2 regions of the Chitinimonas violaceus genome follow, and region 2 is predicted to be linked to the other one. Evidence: predicted binding sites of a transcription regulator. Region 2 holds the regulator's gene; the other holds the start of a gene.

Region 1 (8,617 bases), on a different contig from region 2:
TCTGCAGCCTGAAAAGCACGATTACGCTGCATATGACTACCTGACATTTTTTCACTTTGGATCGTGCCTACCATTGTAGTCAGAACCAAAACTGTCATAACCGCCAAAAAACCCAGCGCAACAATAAGCACAAAACCACTTTGCTTGCCGTAAGCTCGTGTCATTTTAATCAACCTAAGAATTCCGTAACACTACGGTTGTAGTGAATTTCCTATAAAAGTATTTCTTATAATCTGGATTAGTAAGCGCTGAGCCATCACATTTAGTCTCCGGAACAGCAATATCCAAGTCCTGATTTTGTGCCAAAAAGCTTCTTAGCAACAAACATACTCGCACAGATACAATATCTTTCTGTTGAGCTACAGTAGGGGCAGATACATATGTATCTGCAACACAATCGCGCGCGTCAGGCAGCAACTTGCATAAAAAGACATCTTCTACTTTAGTAGGAGCCGGAGGTGGGCCATTATCGATTCCATAGCTAAATTGCAAGTCTTCCACTACAGAACTAGACTGCCCATCCAACCAGTTAGCACCCGAGACACCGCCCGTCGATGCACAATTCAGCTTCATAGGTGTAGTTCCAGAAGGTGTAGTTCCAGAAATAGTCATCGTGACATCTATATTTGCTGCAGAATGGACTGCACCGGAGCAATCAATCATATTGCTACCATCTGACTTAAAGACAAAGGTCATCTTTTTTGCATCTGCCGCAGTAAATCGAGGGTCGTACGCAGGATCAGTGGGGCTATGATAGCCAGCTTGCGTCACAACCCTTTTTAACATCGAAATAGCGTATCGCCCATCTTCCGTAAGGCGGCTCTGCGATACTTGAACGCGACTGGTTTGCTGGGCATTAATATACAGTTTTGATACGCCCAGCATCGCAACAGAAGCAATAGCCATCGATACTAGCAGCTCGAGTAGCGTAAAACCTAATGGTCGAGTAGTCATCATCATTCTATCGTCGTTGTATATTTCCCAATTGGATCGCTGCTAGCTCCAGAACGATCATCTTGCCAGCTAATTTCTACCTCGTAAGCCTTCAAGCCTAATTTCTCAGCACTCGCATCCAAAGTTTTTGCAGTAATCTTATAGTCCCCACCAGGTAATGCCTTCTTTAGCAAGTTTTTCCATTCTGTTATCTCAGATGCCTCTCTATAACTAATACGACCAGCAGGTTGAGTACAAGTAATACTCCCACCAGTATGAGGGCATGTTGCGTCATCAAATAATGGCGGCTTAATTGGCGGGATACTTAGATCATCACTAACCAAATAGGGTGTTCTATTCGCTCTAATCCTATCTGATAAATCCGCAGCCAAATCTGCAGCTACACTTCTAAAGTACGCACTCTGATTCATCATCAAAGCACGAGACTGTGTACCCGCAAGAGCCAATAGACCAATAGCCAGAATAGCCAAAGAAATCATCATCTCGATAAGCGATATACCCTTCTGATTCCCAGGAGGTCTCATCATTGCTCCAATACCTCTAGATTTAACTACAATTTTTATTGGGGGACACACTCTTCGCTGCTCTGCCAGATGGGGCAAGTGTTACATACTGTTCTTTATGCTTTAAGCCTTTGCCACAAAATTTGAATGCACCTAATACCCCCCCTCCGGCTTTAGCTGCACTACCCAGTGACTTTGAAAAATCAACTTTCGCAAAGCCATCACTATCAAATGATATCTCGACACTACTTTCATTTGCTTTAAAACGAGATATAACACTTGTGCCATCCATTACTAGCCAACCTTTAGACCAATCTGCAGTTGATGCAGAACAAGTGTCTGTGTTTGGATCAGCTGTCGCACATACTGATATGACTTTCCGATCGGAAATCGCTTTCAGTCGCGCCGTTGCAAAAGTATTCACCAGCACATCTGTTTGACTGGAAACGCGCGAAGTCTTTACAAACTCCATGATATTAGGCACTGCAATGGCTGCGAGCAGCCCAATAATAGCCATTGCAATAACTAATTCTATCATTGACATACCAAGCTGCTTCCGCATATTCGGCATCATATGCCTAATCATTGAACCAACTCCCGCCATGTTGTGCGTTCAACTCTAACGCCGAGATTTGGGCACTCCAGCTCTGCATCTACCACGCCTTCTTTTCCCTTTGTTGGTATATAAATCTTACCCTTACAATCTTTGGCTCCCGGAGGCATTGCTTTATTCTCCGATAATGGCGCTTTAGAACTCACCAAAGAAACACCCGAGCTGTTTACACCTTGAAAACCAACACTATCACCTAACTGAGGTTCATCCTTGCCTTTTGTAGTATCTCTAATCCATCCATTAAATGGATCAGTTTCACTTACAAGGGTCATCTCTGAGGGTATTCCCGGCAATTCCATACCAGCAACATACTCCTCCATGGTCCCAACTTTGACCTTGTCACCCCCATTTACCTTTTTGTCGCCATTTATATCGATAAAAGAATACTTCTTGTTGTTTTTAGGGCTTCTAGGCGTTGAACCAGTAAATGGGTCGAGTACCATCATCCACCCCGCACCGCCAGGGGTACAAACTTTTGTACTCGTCATTACACCTGTACCAAATATCACCTTATCCCCAAGAATTTGAGGTGTAGCGGTTTGCCGTTCAGTTGACGTTGGCAGATTCAGATACCATCCTTTTTTTGTAGAACCATCGTTTTTCTGCTCAACTTTTAACTCAACTTTATTATCCGTTACCACACGGAAATTCCCCTTCTTTTCCGTAGCAGTTGTAGGCAGAACCTTTTGTTCTACGAGATCTGACATTTGTACTGTCTTAGGTGTCTTATCCATTACATCAAGAATGCCATAAAGTGCTTGCCCTGAGGTTGAATTTCGATCTTCTGTTGTCAGCAATTTACCTGTACCAAACATGACAAGATTGCCACGGTACGTTTCACCACCTGCAGATTTTTCTCCATGAACCTCCATAACAACCGGCTTCTGAATAATAGGTTGATTACCAGGAGCTTTAAATATTGGTTTTTCTGCTACAGTAAAGTTCTTGGGGTCACTATCTGTTAGATCAAAGCGCCACATGTTACCTTCTTGATCACCCGCATATACATAATCAAGTACACCATCGGCAAGATCATCAACCCCATGAGGCGCAGATAAACCTTTACTATCTTTAACTTCAATCTTTTTAATTAGAGTACCTGTCTCTATATCAACAATGTATAACACACCAATTTTTGCCACTTTATTACCACCACTTTGGCCATCATCAAAGTCATTCTCATAGCCATTGGTTAGAACAACAGCGGGCCTAATTTTACCACCATCACGTACTCCCCAAATAACTGGCTTTGCAAAGGTATAGCCTATTTGTGGTTCATTCTGGTCATTCAACTCCCATTTAACGGCTTCCTTTGGTGAACTATTATCAAAGTTCTTCTCGCTAGTCACATCCAAAGCAAAATAACCCTGTCCTCCCTGTCCCAAACCACTAACTAAATAAGTCTTCCAACCAGAACTTGCCTTGACGTCAGCAGTCGCCACCGCGCCACTCACATGATAGACATGAGGTGCATCCAATCCGCCCGCAATCCCATATTTTGGGTTAGAGAGCACCTTAAGATTACGATAAACCATTGATGGAATATAGGCGCCAATTTCACTCATCGTTTCTGCATTAAATCCGTGCATCATTCCGTCATTTGCACCAATAAAGACCATATTTCGGCTTTTCTGAGCAGATTTGAATGAATTAAATGTAGATTCGGTAGAGAAAGAGCTTGGCGCTCCAATAAATGCAGGTTGCGTATCAATAAAATCACCAAGCAAGCTCTTACGTTCACGCAAGTCTTTATCTTTAGCACCTCTTATATACCGAATAATCTTCTGCTGCTCTGCAGTATTACCACCCAATAGCTCTTTTTGCTTATCTGACATGGCAGCCAACCCGGCTGCATCATTAAAAGCAAATGGCACTGTAGCTTTATCTAGCTTGGCAGACAAAATTACCCTGCTATCAGGGCCTCGATTAGTTAATACCAAACCAGCATCTAGTTTGCTGCTAGTATCAATCTTTCCATCGGTAATTTTATATCGACTCAATTCACCATACCAACCATCTGGATTAAAGAGCGGTTGATATGCAAAATTGTTTGCTGACTTGACGCTAGAAGCAACAGCAATACCTCCTGCATTCGATCGTTGTGACAGAATGCTAGCAAGTGCATTAGTCAACGAGTCTGTTAGTTCTTTTTCATTATTTGCCGTGTAATATTTACCACCAGATGCAGCAGCTACATCTTTAAGCATTTGGGTATCAAGAGCAAAACCTACCGTATATGTACTTACATTCTGTTTTGGAAATTGCGCATCATTGAAATCAACACCATCCATATCCGTCCCTGATGGACGCATATCTTGCTCGAACATAAACTGTGATATTCGTTTCAAATTATTCTGCACTTTTCCAACCCCATCGGACGGAACAGCAATTCCATAACTTCTTAACGCAGGGTCAGCCATCGCTGCACTAAGATTTGTATCACCACTTGGATCGCCATCCGTAATGATAATTTGGAAGTTTTTCTGACACCGATATTTAATAGGCGATTGGCCTACATAGCTCCCCATACCTCTCCAATACAGGGTGGTCTGATATGCCGTTGAGGCTAGCGGCGTACCAGCATCAGGCCTTACAGCATTCACCTGATTAACCAACTCATCAAAAGCTGCTTTATCTGTACGATCCTTAATTGGCGTTCTTAAGTGATTCCCCCGATAGTAATCAAATGTATGTAAACCCCAATTTAGTTCGCGATTCTCCTTTTTACTCAATAAATTTGTTATCACTTTTTTTGCCAAAGGCATTCTTATTGGGTTTGTTGGACTTTCTGCAGCGCGTTCATTAACCGGCCAGCCCATACTTCCCGAATCATCCAAGTATAATAGAATGTTGGGCTTAACTCCCGTCGATAAAGATGGTGGCAACGAAGGATACGGTTCTGCCGCACTAACGAACATTGGGCTCGCAGCAAGAGCAGCACTTACCCATTTAACGATATCCTTCTTACAAAACTGCACTTGCATCTTCATCTCCTAACAGGGGCTGGCCAAGCCATCATTGCTTCAGGGCCAATGAATGATTGATCGCATGCTGCCGGCATCAAAGACATACAGCCTCCTACACCGCGCAATTACTATGTGTGAACCATATCAAGGGAATGCTAAAGTGCCCATTCTGCCTGACAAGCGTAGCAATAAGATATACCAACGGCATTATTTATTCGCCATAACAGAAAGCCCCGCTTAAGCGGGGCTTTCTGTTTACGCAGCAAAAGCTGGCTGGATTACATATCCATGCCACCCATGCCGCCCATACCACCCATACCACCGCCCATTGCAGGACTATCTTCCTTCGGCAATTCAGCGACCATACAATCGGTCGTCAACATCAAGGATGCAACTGAAGCAGCGTGTTGCAGTGCCGAACGGGTAACCTTGGTTGGGTCCAGCACACCCATTTCGACCATATCGCCATACTCGCTGGTACCAGCGTTATAGCCAAAGTTACCCTTACCTTCCAATACCTTGGCAACCACAACGCTTGGCTCATCACCCGCGTTCTGAACAATCTGGCGCAAAGGCGCTTCGATAGCACGCAAGACGATCTTGATACCCGCGTCCTGATCAGCATTTGCGCCTTTCAGGTCAGTGATAGATGCACGTGCACGTAACAGGGCAACACCACCACCAGCCACAATGCCTTCTTCAACAGCCGCACGGGTAGCATGCAATGCATCTTCTACACGGGCCTTCTTTTCCTTCATTTCAACTTCGGTAGCTGCACCAACCTTGATCACTGCGACACCGCCGGCCAACTTAGCCTTGCGCTCTTGCAGCTTTTCACGGTCGTAGTCGCTGGTCGACTCTTCAACTTGCTTATTGAGCATGCCCACACGAGCCTGGATTGCATCAGCCTGGCCAGCACCATCAATAATGGTGGTGTTTTCCTTGCCGATTTCAACACGCTTGGCTTGACCCAAATCTGCCAAGGTCGCTTTTTCCAGGGTCAGACCAACTTCCTCGGCAATCACAGTACCGCCAGTCAAGATAGCGATATCTTCAAGCATGGCCTTGCGACGGTCGCCAAAACCAGGAGCCTTAACAGCAACCGTCTTCAGAATACCGCGGATATTATTGACCACCAGCGTTGCAAGGGCTTCGCCTTCAACATCTTCCGCAATAATCAGCAGTGGACGGCCTGCCTTGGCGACTTGCTCCAATACAGGCAACAAGTCACGAATATTGCTGATTTTCTTGTCGAATAGGAGAACAAACGGGTTATCCAAGGAAGCAATTTGCTTTTCTGGATTGTTGATGAAGTATGGGCTCAGGTAACCACGGTCAAACTGCATACCTTCGACGGTGTCGAGTGAGTTTTCCAGGCTGGAACCATCTTCGACAGTAATCACGCCTTCCTTGCCTACTTTATCCATTGCAGTGGCAATGATGTCGCCGATGCTGGTATCAGAGTTAGCCGAGATCGAACCAACCTGGGCGATTTCCTTGGAAGTAGTACAAGGCTTGGAGATTGTCTTCAATTCGGCGACCAAAGACGTAACTGCCTTATCAATACCGCGTTTCAAATCCATCGGATTCATGCCAGCGGCAACAAACTTCATGCCTTCGTGCACAATAGCCTGAGCCAGTACAGTAGCAGTAGTTGTACCATCACCAGCGATATCCGAAGTCTTGGAAGCCACTTCCTTGACCATCTGGGCGCCCATATTCTCGAACTTATCCTTCAGCTCGATTTCCTTGGCTACAGAAACGCCGTCCTTGGTAATGGTGGGCGCACCAAAGGAACGCTCCAGAACCACGTTGCGACCCTTAGGACCCAAAGTTACTTTTACGGCATCAGCCAGAATATTGACACCGACAACCATTTTTGCGCGAGCGCTGTCGCCAAATTTCACTTCTTTTGCAGCCATGTTCTTAATCTCCGGATAAGTTTGGGGATGCGATAGGGTGGGGGCTAATTAGCCTTCAACAACGCCCATGATGTCTTCTTCGCGCATCACCAGCAGTTCATTACCATCAACCTTAACGGTTTGGCCGCTGTACTTGCCGAAGATAACCTTGTCACCAGCTTTGACTTGCAAAGCACGTACAGAACCATTTTCCAGGATCTTGCCGGTGCCGACAGACACGACTTCACCCATGTCGGGCTTTTCCGCCGCATTACCTGGCAAGACGATGCCTGAGGCAGTTTTCTCTTCGGCTTCGACGCGCTTGATGACAACGCGATCGTGCAGGGGACGAATCTTCATGCTTTGCTCCTGATGGGATTTTTTGGAATGCCGTAACAGGCAAAAATCATCACTTCGATAATCGCTGTTAGCACTCGCTGCTAACGAGTGCTAATGATATGGGCGACCCCGCCCTATTTCAAGAGCGCGACTATCACAAACCTTCCAATCAGGAGGAACGAGAACCCTCATTCTCGCTAACAGATCTTCGGCCAAGGTTCAGTAACGTTTTGGGATTTGATACCACAACAAAAAGCAGTGGTAGGAGAGGTAAGAAGCAAGTACCAACTGTATGCAAGCGTGCATACATACAAAAATGACAAGATTAAATAGGAACCCTAATGTTGATTGTCGACTTGATCAGCAACTTCACGCAGCTCTTCCAACGAAAAACCTGAGTTACTCGCAGCCTCCTGAATTGCCTGCATCGCTTCCCGCTTGCGGCGCAACAAATCGATTCGGGAAGAAACTGCATGCGCATCGGCAGCCTTTTTCGCGACCAAGACCTCACCTTCCAGCGATGGCGGATTGGCAAGGCTGGGAGCATTGCTACTGGAATTACTGAATAGAGCTTCAAGCGCAGCACGCGACTGGGCAGCGTCTTGAGAACGATTGGGACGTGTCTTCATACTCTCTTTGGACGAAACAGCCGTAAAAACAAAAACTTTTAAGTTGCACCAACACTGAAATAGCTCTAGGTACAACTACTTTTTCAGGCTTTAGCGCTCTACTCTCTCATGGGTATCGAACACTTTACCCACTTTATGGACCAACACAGTCCATCAAAGACACAGCGGCAAACCTACCAAACTTATACAGTGGCCAGGATGGCACTACTTCTTATTAAATACTCATTTATTCCGTATTTCAAATAGTTATTTTCCTGATCAAACTTGAGCACACGCTCGTGTTACGTTTAACTCTATTTACATTAATAACTGCCACATAAAAGCTACTCACGTAGCGTGACGTCACCTATACATCAGATACCGAGTACCAAGTCAAGTTCAACCAAGATAATCCACAGCTTGTGGCTACAGCAAGACGACGACGAGAAAGTAGGACGAGCTGTTTGAACTCACTTCCATTGCCAGATCACCGACATACGGCAAGTGTTACGAAAGATCATACCTCAGAGAACACAAACACCGAAGCCTCACTTTAACTCGTGAGACTGTGAACGGACTCTTAAAACCAGTCTAAAGTCTTCCCAAATCCAAGGTGACCTGTCCTGACAACCGTAGACACACCCACTTCAAATGCAGACCAATTGCCTGCTGAATTTCTCTGCAAACACCGCCGGTGCCAAATTGCCTAGCCGAGAATCGCGCCGCTGGCGGT
Region 2 (8,617 bases):
AAAACCGCAACCCCCACCTTTTTCCGCCGCCAGTTGCAAACGCCTGGCCGGGCGGTCACCTAATGGTTGCTTTACCCAGCTTACTACTGCGCCACAGGCCGGCTCGCGTAGGGCTTGCTCGCTTGCCCATAAAGCTTCGGCCTCAGTCTGGGTGGATACCCACGTCAGGTAATGCAGATTGACCCCAGCATGCTGCCAAGCGGGCGGATAGGGTATATGCGGTGGGGCAATCAGTACCACACGTTGCCCCGACTGCGTCAAACGGGCCAAAGCAGGCAAAAGCAGGCATAACTCGCCACTGCCAGGCCGGTTGGTCAAGAGTTCTGTGACGGCGGATTTAGGCCACCCACCACCGGGGAGAATGGCAGAAAGTGAAGGGTGAAGGCAGTCAATTGCTGCCACATCGGCATGAAACAGACTATCGCCCCGCCACACTGCGGGGTGCTTCAGTACTTCGGCAAGGGCGGCTTTCATGACCTGCTCCGGTGAACGATTGTTCCCTTTATTATGGAGAACGATCGTTCACCTTGCAATTCCATCTGTCATGTAAACCCGGGGGATTGGATAGGACTTGAACAGGTGCTTACGATAGGACCAAATGGAGCGATATCGTGCTTGTGACTGCCACCTTATTCAGACCTGTGTCGATGGCGATATCAATAGCGTCTCAACCGACGCCAGTTGCAAGGCTTATCACCAAGGCAGTCTCTTACCTTCAGCGGAGTATGCCCACTTATAACATCCACCACCGCTCAGACCTTCTCCACCATCGCAACTATCGAGTGAAAAGCATTTATCTTTTGTGAGACCTGGGCCAAAAAGAGAACTGGCTTTGACCCAGTTATAATTGCCTGTCGTGTTTTCCATCCAATAACATTCGGCGGATGACTCGTTTGAGGATTTGCGTGGATTTAAATAAACGATTTTCTTTGTGCCGCCTTCGCAACTGCCAACTACTGTTTTATCTTGTAATTCATCGGTAGAGACAATATCGAGGGTATATTGCTTCACCCCATTTTTATCGATATTTTCAGCGATTTCCGTTTTCAATTCTTCGCAGGATTTCATCGCGAGAACTTGGCTGCTGACCAAAGCAGCGATTAGATAAGCGTATTTCATGAAGGACCTATTAGAAAACTTATTAAGGGTTAGTGCAGAGTAGAAGTAATTTTACTTCTTCATGTCTTTGAGAACGCTGCAAGTAGAATGTGGGGCAGAATGACTTTCTGCCTGTTTAAACAAACGACATTTGGACAAGCGCTGATAGATAGTATTGATTTCCTAACGTCTTAAAAGTTCTTCTTCTACGGTGTATCGTGTTTTATTGCGGCATGGTTGTATATTCTGACACGAAAATAAAACCTAGCGTTTCTTATGCGGTTTGCGGGCTGCTTGTTACTTTGCTTTGCTCGTCGACTTTACGTGTTTTCTGGTAATGGGCTTTGGCAGCGGCGGCACTAGACTAGGGTCCAGCCATGCGGCTTTAATGGCTTGGGCGAGCTCATGGGTGGCCATCGCATACAAGGTGCTGCGGTTGTAGCGGGTAATGACATAAAAGTTACCCAGGCCCAGCCAGTAACGCATGCTGCCAGGCGCGCTTTCCAGCGGGACAAGCACCGCCAGTGGGTCACCGCCGAGTGTTCCCATGGGCTGAACGCCATAGGCGGCCAATTCGCTTACTTTGTAATGCAGGTTGAATTTATCTTCGACCAAAGGTCCGTAAGCGTCGCCCTCCACCTGCGCCGGCACTGTAAGCGCCTGGCCCTGTACCCATCCATGCGCCTTGAAATAGTTAGCCACGCTCGCGAGGATATCGCCTACATTGCCATGGATATCACGGTGGCCATCGCCATCCCAGTCCTGGGCAAACTTGTGGAAGCTGGAGGGCATGAACTGCGGCATGCCCATCGCACCGGCATAACTGCCGCGGAACGCAAATGGGTCAGTCCCTTCTTCCCGTGCAAGCAACAGGAATTCGCGTAGCTCGGTACGGAAGAAGTCCGCCCGGCGTGGATAACCGAATGCTGTGGTCGCCAGGGCATCCATGACCCGAAAGCTGCCGGTATTGCGCCCCCACAATGTTTCCACCCCCAGAATGCTGACAAGGTATTCAGGTTCAACGCCGTATTTTTCCGATACCGATTTGAGTAAGGCTGCATTGTTTCGCCAAAACTCGACGCCCAGGCGGATACGGGTGCTGTTGATGAAATCGGGACGGAACTGGTAGTAGGGCCGGCTGGTGGAAGGGCGGTCGAAGATATTGAGAATATTGGGTTTGAACTGAACCTGAGCAAACAGCCCGGTCAACGCCTGTGAATTAAAACCATATTGGCGCGCCATATCTGTGATGAATGCCTGAACGTCCGGCCGGGAAGCGAAGTCCTGTGTATCGTCCATAGCCTGGCCGGATGGGGCTTCTTCCAGCGGCGCAGCAGACGGTAAGGCCACAGGGTCGCCCGCGAAGCAGGAAAGGCTAAGCAGACCCACCAGTAGATGGCCTAAACACCGGTTCAAAGCTTGTAGCGATAGGGGCAAAGTAGGAATCCTGGTTCAAATGCAATGCACGGCTATGCCCATACAAATTTACAAAGATCAGCTGTGGTGGGATAACGCCGAGGAAAGCAACTTCGCCGTGACATCCACAATCGGGATAACGCGTTCGTAAGCCATACGTGTAGGCCCGATCACGCCGAGCGTACCCACGATCTGGCCATTCACCTTGTAAGGCGAGGTCACCACAGAACATTCGTCCAAGGGGGAAATACCGGCTTCGCCGCCGATGAATATCTGTACCCCGGCAGCGTGCTGGCTATGATCAAGCAGCTGCAGCAATGCGGTTTTTTCTTCAAACACCCGGAATAACTGACGTAAGCGTTCAACGTTGCTGGATAGATCGTCCACCCGCAATAGGTTGCTTTCACCGCTGAGCACATAAGGGTTGGCTTCATCGGCCATGACTTGGTTGCCTGCTTCGACCGCAGCAGTCATCAGCTGGCTGATATCGCCTTGCAGATGCCGCAGCTCCTGGTAGACGGCATCACGCACGCCTTCCAGCGTGCGGCCTACGCAATGCTGGGTAAGCAGATTGCTGGCTTCCGCCAATTCGCTGGTGGTGTAGTCCCGTTCAGTCAGCAGGATACGGTTCTGCACGTCACCGTCGGCTGTCACCAGGATCAACAGCACGCGCTTGTCAGACAGACGCAGAAACTCCACCTGGGTCAGCAAAATACCACGCCGTTTGGGTGTCAGCACCACGCCGGCGAACTCAGTCAGCTGGCTCAGCAGATGTGACGCCGCCGTCACGGCACGCGTGGGGTTATCGGGCTGCAGGTGGCCTTCCAATTCCCGTATCTGACCTTGTTGCAGGGGTTGGATGGTCAGCATTGTATCGACGAACAAGCGATAACCCAGCGAGGTTGGAATACGGCCGGCCGAGGTATGCGGGCTGGTAATCAGGCCCAATTCCTCAAGGTCGGACATGATGTTGCGGATCGATGCGGGGGACAGGTCAAGATTGGCATAGCGTGACAGCGTGCGCGATCCAACCGGTTGCCCTTCGGCTATATAGCGTTCAACCAGGATCTTAAGCAGGATTTGCGCGCGTTCGCTCAGCATAGGTCGATTGTAGCGTGTCGGTGTTTTGCGGCAAGCGTGGATTAGCAGATATGGATGTTGGCGGTCCACAACACTTGATACTGCAGCACCCCCGTCATAAGCCGGAAAACATATTCGCTTTTACCTGGGTCGCGTAGGCTTACCCGAATGCAGGTTCACGTCGGTGCTTATGGGCCTCATCACCGTTGTGAAACAGTAATTCTGAAGATCCAAGTTGCTTCCAAGCCGCTTCCTAGTATGCGAGGTGTGTTGGAGCGTTTCTATCCCCGGCAAGGAGCTTTAACCCTATGAAATCCAGGTATCTGTTGTCTTGTTTGCTTTTTATACTAGCGCTTGGTCAAGCAAAGGCGGTGGATGAGGTCCGTATTGCCATGGAAGGTAAGTTCCCACCCTTTGAGGAGTTAGATGCCAAGGGCAATTTGAAAGGGTTCAACGTCGATATTGCCGAAGCGCTATGTGCGGAGATGAAAGCCAAGTGCAAACTGGTGCGGTTTGAGTGGGATGACCTGATTCCTGCGCTCAATGACAAGAAGGCGGACGCCATCGTTGCGTCGATGTCGATCACCAATGAGCGTACCAAGCAGGTGGATTTCACTGAGCGATATACCCAGACGCCGGCCTTCTTTTTCGCCAAAGCGCATCGTATTCCTTATGTTTACGTCAACCCCAAGCGTTTGGCAGGCATGAAGATCGGTGTGCAGATCGATACGACTTATGACCGCTATGTTTCAGCCAAATATGCGGCCACATCGCCTATCGTGCGTTATAAGAGCACTGAGGAAATGTACGAAGCGCTTGTGAATGGCGAAGTGGACTTGGCGATGGATGACTCGGTAGCGGGGTACTACGGCTTTCTGCAGACACCGCGCGGCCGGGGTTATGAGCTGGTGGGTTCCGCCGTGGTAGACCCGAAATTCTTTGGCGAAGGGCAGGGTATTGCTGTGCGTAAAGGCGATAAAGACCTGAAGAGCCGACTAGACAAGGCGCTGGCATCTATTCTGGTCAATGGCACTTACAAGGAAATTCAGCGTAAGTACTTTGTCTTCAATGTCTATTGATTTGCTAAGAACCTGTCTAAAGTCTGCTACGCGTCAGCAATACGGCGTTGAAAACACCATCGGAATGCTCATTTACCATAAGTAAACTCCGCTTCCTCGGGTGTTTTTGCCTTGTCTTGCCCTAGCTCGCGAGACTTTAGACGGATTCTTTAGAATGTGATGTGAGACCGTGAGCAAGCTTTTACAAAGCATTCCCAATATCGGCCCTGCGATGGCGGCCGATTTGCATCTTCTCGGCATAAGGGAACCGGCCGACTTGAAAGGACGCGACCCTTTCCAGCTCTACGAAGAACTCTGCAAGATCACAGGGCAGCAGCATGATCCCTGCGTGGCCGACACCTTTATGGCCGCTGTTCATTATGTCGACACGGGGGAGGCCAGAAAATGGTGGGCCTTCACGGCGGAACGGAAACGACGTTTTGCCCTTGCCAGCAAAAAAAGGGAGTGAAAGGTTTGCTTCTTGACTTTATCCTGCAAGAGGAGTCTGCTGGCTGCACATGGCTTCTTTCTACTGTGTGCTATCTGCCATAGGCGACCCTGTGGTTAAATCTTGCTCATGAGTATGTTGTTCAAGAAGATCGCGCTGGTTGTCCGGCGCAACAGCCCTAATATCGGCGCGCCGCTGCGTCGTCTGGCCGCCTTGTTGCGCCAATACGAATGCAACAGCATCGTGCTGGATGCCGACACCGCCGGTGAACATCCCATTCCTGATACCCTGGTGGTACCGCCTGATCAAATCGGCAAGGTGGCCGATTTGGTGATCGTGCTGGGTGGCGATGGCACAATGTTGTCGATTGCACGGCTGGTGGCTCCTTATCGGATTCCCTTGGTAGGCATCAACCAGGGACGGCTGGGTTTCATGACGGATATTGGCGTCGATGACATTGAAGCCGTGATTCCGCGCATTCTTGATGGCGACTTTGTGCCGGAAGAGCGTATGTTGCTCGCCGCCAAGGTAATACGTGGCGATCGTGAAATCCATGCGGCACTCGCGGTGAACGATGTGGTGTTCAGTCGCGGTTCGCTGGGGTCGATGATCGAATTCGAAATTTTCATCGATGACCAGTTCGTCTATAGCCAGCGCTCGGACGGGCTGATTGTCAGCACGCCAACTGGGTCGACCGCCTATGCGCTGGCTTCGGGCGGCCCGATTCTGCATCCGACTGTGCCGGCGATCGCTCTTGTGCCTATCTGCCCACAGACCATGACGGCCCGGCCGATTGCCGTCAACGATGCGGCCACAGTGGAATTCATGCTGACCCGTGGCGTCGATGCCAAGGTGCACTTCGATGGTCATTCCCATTTTGATTTGCAGGAGATGGATCGCGTCAGCATCAAGCGCTACCGCAATTCGCTGCGTATCCTGCACCCGGTGGGATACAACTACTACGACATGCTGCGCCACAAGCTGCATTGGGGCGAACGCCTGTTCTGATTTCGTTCAATTCTGCCCGCTTATGCGGGCAGCCTGTTTTTGGATAGCCTTGCTATGCTGCTTACTCTGCGTTTGCGCAACTTTGTGATCGTCGATGAACTGGAGCTGGCTTTTGGCCGGGGTTTCAGCGTGCTTACGGGTGAGACTGGTGCCGGGAAATCCATCCTGATCGACGCACTCTCCTTATTGCTGGGCGAGCGTGCCGATGCCGGCGTGGTAAGGCATGGCGCGGACAAAGCGGACTTGACGGCCGAGTTCGATATCCAGGGGCAGGCCGAATTGCAAACCCTGCTGCACGAATATGATTTCGAAGGCGATGACGATGCATTGCTATTGCGCCGTTCCATTGATGCCAGCGGCCGATCGCGCGCCTTTATCAACGGCCATGCCGCTACGCTTGCACAGCTGAAAGAGCTGGGCGAATTCCTGGTCGATATCCACGGACAACACGCACACCAATCGCTGTTGCGCAGTGAGGCTCAGCGTAAACTGCTTGATGCCTATGCAGGCCAGACCGAACAGGCCCGCAATGTTCGTATTGCATTCCAGGCCTGGAAAAAGGCAGAGGAAAAATGCCACGAAGCCACCCGCCATGCTGGTGAGTACGCTGCGGAACGGGAGCGCCTGCAGTGGCAGATTGATGAGCTGGCCACCTTGAATCTGCAAGAGGATGAATGGCAGACATTGCAGCAGGAACATGGCCGCTTAAGCCATGCCGCCAGCCTGATCGAAGGCAGCCAAGGTGCGCTCGAAGCATTGGCGGACGGCGAGCAGAATGCACAGTCGTTGCTTGCGAGTGTACAGACGCGGTTGATTGATCTTGCCCGTCTGGATTCGGCTTTGAACGAGACAGTGGATTTGTTGGCAACTGCAGATGCCAATCTGTCAGAAGCCGTGCATGCATTGCGCCACTATGCCGGGCGTGTCGAGTTGGACCCAGAGCGTTTGGGCGAGGTTGAGCGGCGCATGGATGACATCTACCGGCTGGCACGTAAATACCGGGTCGAACCTGAGCAGTTGGCCGAGCGGCTGATTGCATGGCGCAGTCGTCTGGCAGAGTTGGGTGGCGATGAGGGTATCGAGGCATTGGAAACTGCGCGAGCAAAGGCCGAGGCACACTATCACCAGCAGGCAGCACCGTTGAGCAAAGCCCGTAGTGGCGCTGCGGAAAAACTCGGCAAGGTGGTGAGTGCCGAGATGCAAGCCATGGCCCTGGTGGGCAGCCGATTTGAGATTGCTTTGCAACCCGTTTCCGCCCCTGCTGCTTTTGGCTTGGAACAGGTGGAGTTTCTGGTGGCGCCACACGCCAAGGCGCCAGCCCGTGCTTTGGCCAAGGTGGCTTCAGGTGGCGAGTTGTCACGTATCAGTTTGGCGCTGCAGGTAGTTACCAGCCAGGTAGCGGCTGTGCCTACCTTGATTTTCGATGAAGTGGATGTCGGGATCGGCGGCCGTGTTGCTGAAATCGTCGGTAAGCTGTTGAAGAAGTTGGGAGAGCGCCATCAGGTGCTGTGCATTACCCATCTGCCACAGGTTGCCGCCAGCGGTGACAATCAATTGCAGGTGGCAAAGACCACCAGCAAGAGCAAGGTAAGCAGCCAGATCGCCGTGCTTGACCGCGAAGGCCGCATTGAGGAAATCGCCCGAATGCTAGGCGGCGTCGATATTACCGATACGACGCGGCAGCATGCCCGGGAGATGCTGGGTTTTCAGTGACGGTTATGGTTGGCAGATGTCCTAGGATACGTTAGCGTTGCGCCCTTTTTTGCGAGCGACTGACTGTGCTTGAACCCGCTGACTTTATGCGATTAGCCCTGGCCGAAGCAGACAAGGCCCGTGCGGCAGGCGAGGTGCCTGTAGGGGCGGTGTTGGTGCGCGATGGCCAAGTGATTGCGACAGGCAGCAATGCCCCGATTGGCTTACACGACCCTTCGGCACATGCTGAGATGCGGGCACTTCGGGCGGCTGCGATCATTCTGGGCAATTACCGTCTGCCCGGTTGCGAGTTGTATGTGACTTTGGAGCCTTGTGTCATGTGCGCAGGTGCAATCATGCACGCTCGTTTGGCCAAGGTGTTCTTTGCCGCACCTGACCCCAAGACAGGCGCAGCCGGCAGTGTGCTTGATCTGTTTTCCTACCCTCAGTTGAATCATCACACCAGCGTACAGGGCGGTGTACTGGCCGAAGAAGCTGCGCAGCAATTGCGCGAATTCTTCGCTACACGGCGTGAAGCTGCCAAGCTGGCGAAGCAGCGCACCCAGGACCTGCCCGATCAGGGTTAACGCGCTTACGTCCTTACCCTTTTTCCTTTTGTGGCTGACTTATCTTCCACCACTGCACCGTTTGGCCTGTTGGTTGCGGGAGAGGTTGCAGTTCGGCTTGCGGACTGTTTCGAACGCAAGTACATAAGGATTTCGAGCAGCACATGAGCCTTGATCATGGCTTCGTAGTGAGATCGTAGACAGGTTCTTACAGTTAGCTGTCATCCTGGTGCTCATCATTGATGAACTTG

What was found. The regulator HrcA, encoded in region 2, represses chaperone genes, less so after heat shock. The targets are predictions, from matches to a motif close to ATTAGCACTCGNNNNNNNCGAGTGCTAAT.
Region 1: the regulator HrcA is predicted to act here: its motif matches at 7,364-7,392, upstream of groES (co-chaperone GroES).

The regions. Positions count from the first base shown of each region.
Region 1 is NZ_JBQXDJ010000067.1:9-8,625, reverse strand. Features, by position in the region: gene ACUHMQ_RS17355 (pilus assembly PilX family protein) at 1-164, opposite strand, end outside; gene ACUHMQ_RS17350 (PilW family protein) at 175-960, opposite strand; gene pilV (type IV pilus modification protein PilV) at 957-1,481, opposite strand; gene ACUHMQ_RS17340 (pilus assembly FimT family protein) at 1,501-2,031, opposite strand; gene ACUHMQ_RS17335 (pilus assembly protein) at 2,040-5,054, opposite strand; gene groL (chaperonin GroEL) at 5,315-6,958, opposite strand; gene groES (co-chaperone GroES) at 7,007-7,297, opposite strand; gene ACUHMQ_RS17320 (hypothetical protein) at 7,615-7,905, opposite strand.
Region 2 is NZ_JBQXDJ010000008.1:92,585-101,201, forward strand. Features, by position in the region: gene imuA (translesion DNA synthesis-associated protein ImuA) at 1-474, opposite strand, end outside; gene ACUHMQ_RS04815 (DUF1161 domain-containing protein) at 694-1,119, opposite strand; gene mltB (lytic murein transglycosylase B) at 1,396-2,535, opposite strand; gene hrcA (heat-inducible transcriptional repressor HrcA) at 2,593-3,615, opposite strand; gene ACUHMQ_RS04830 (ABC transporter substrate-binding protein) at 3,930-4,673, shown strand; gene ACUHMQ_RS04835 (helix-hairpin-helix domain-containing protein) at 4,843-5,121, shown strand; gene ACUHMQ_RS04840 (NAD kinase) at 5,230-6,108, shown strand; gene recN (DNA repair protein RecN) at 6,163-7,821, shown strand; gene tadA (tRNA adenosine(34) deaminase TadA) at 7,908-8,387, shown strand.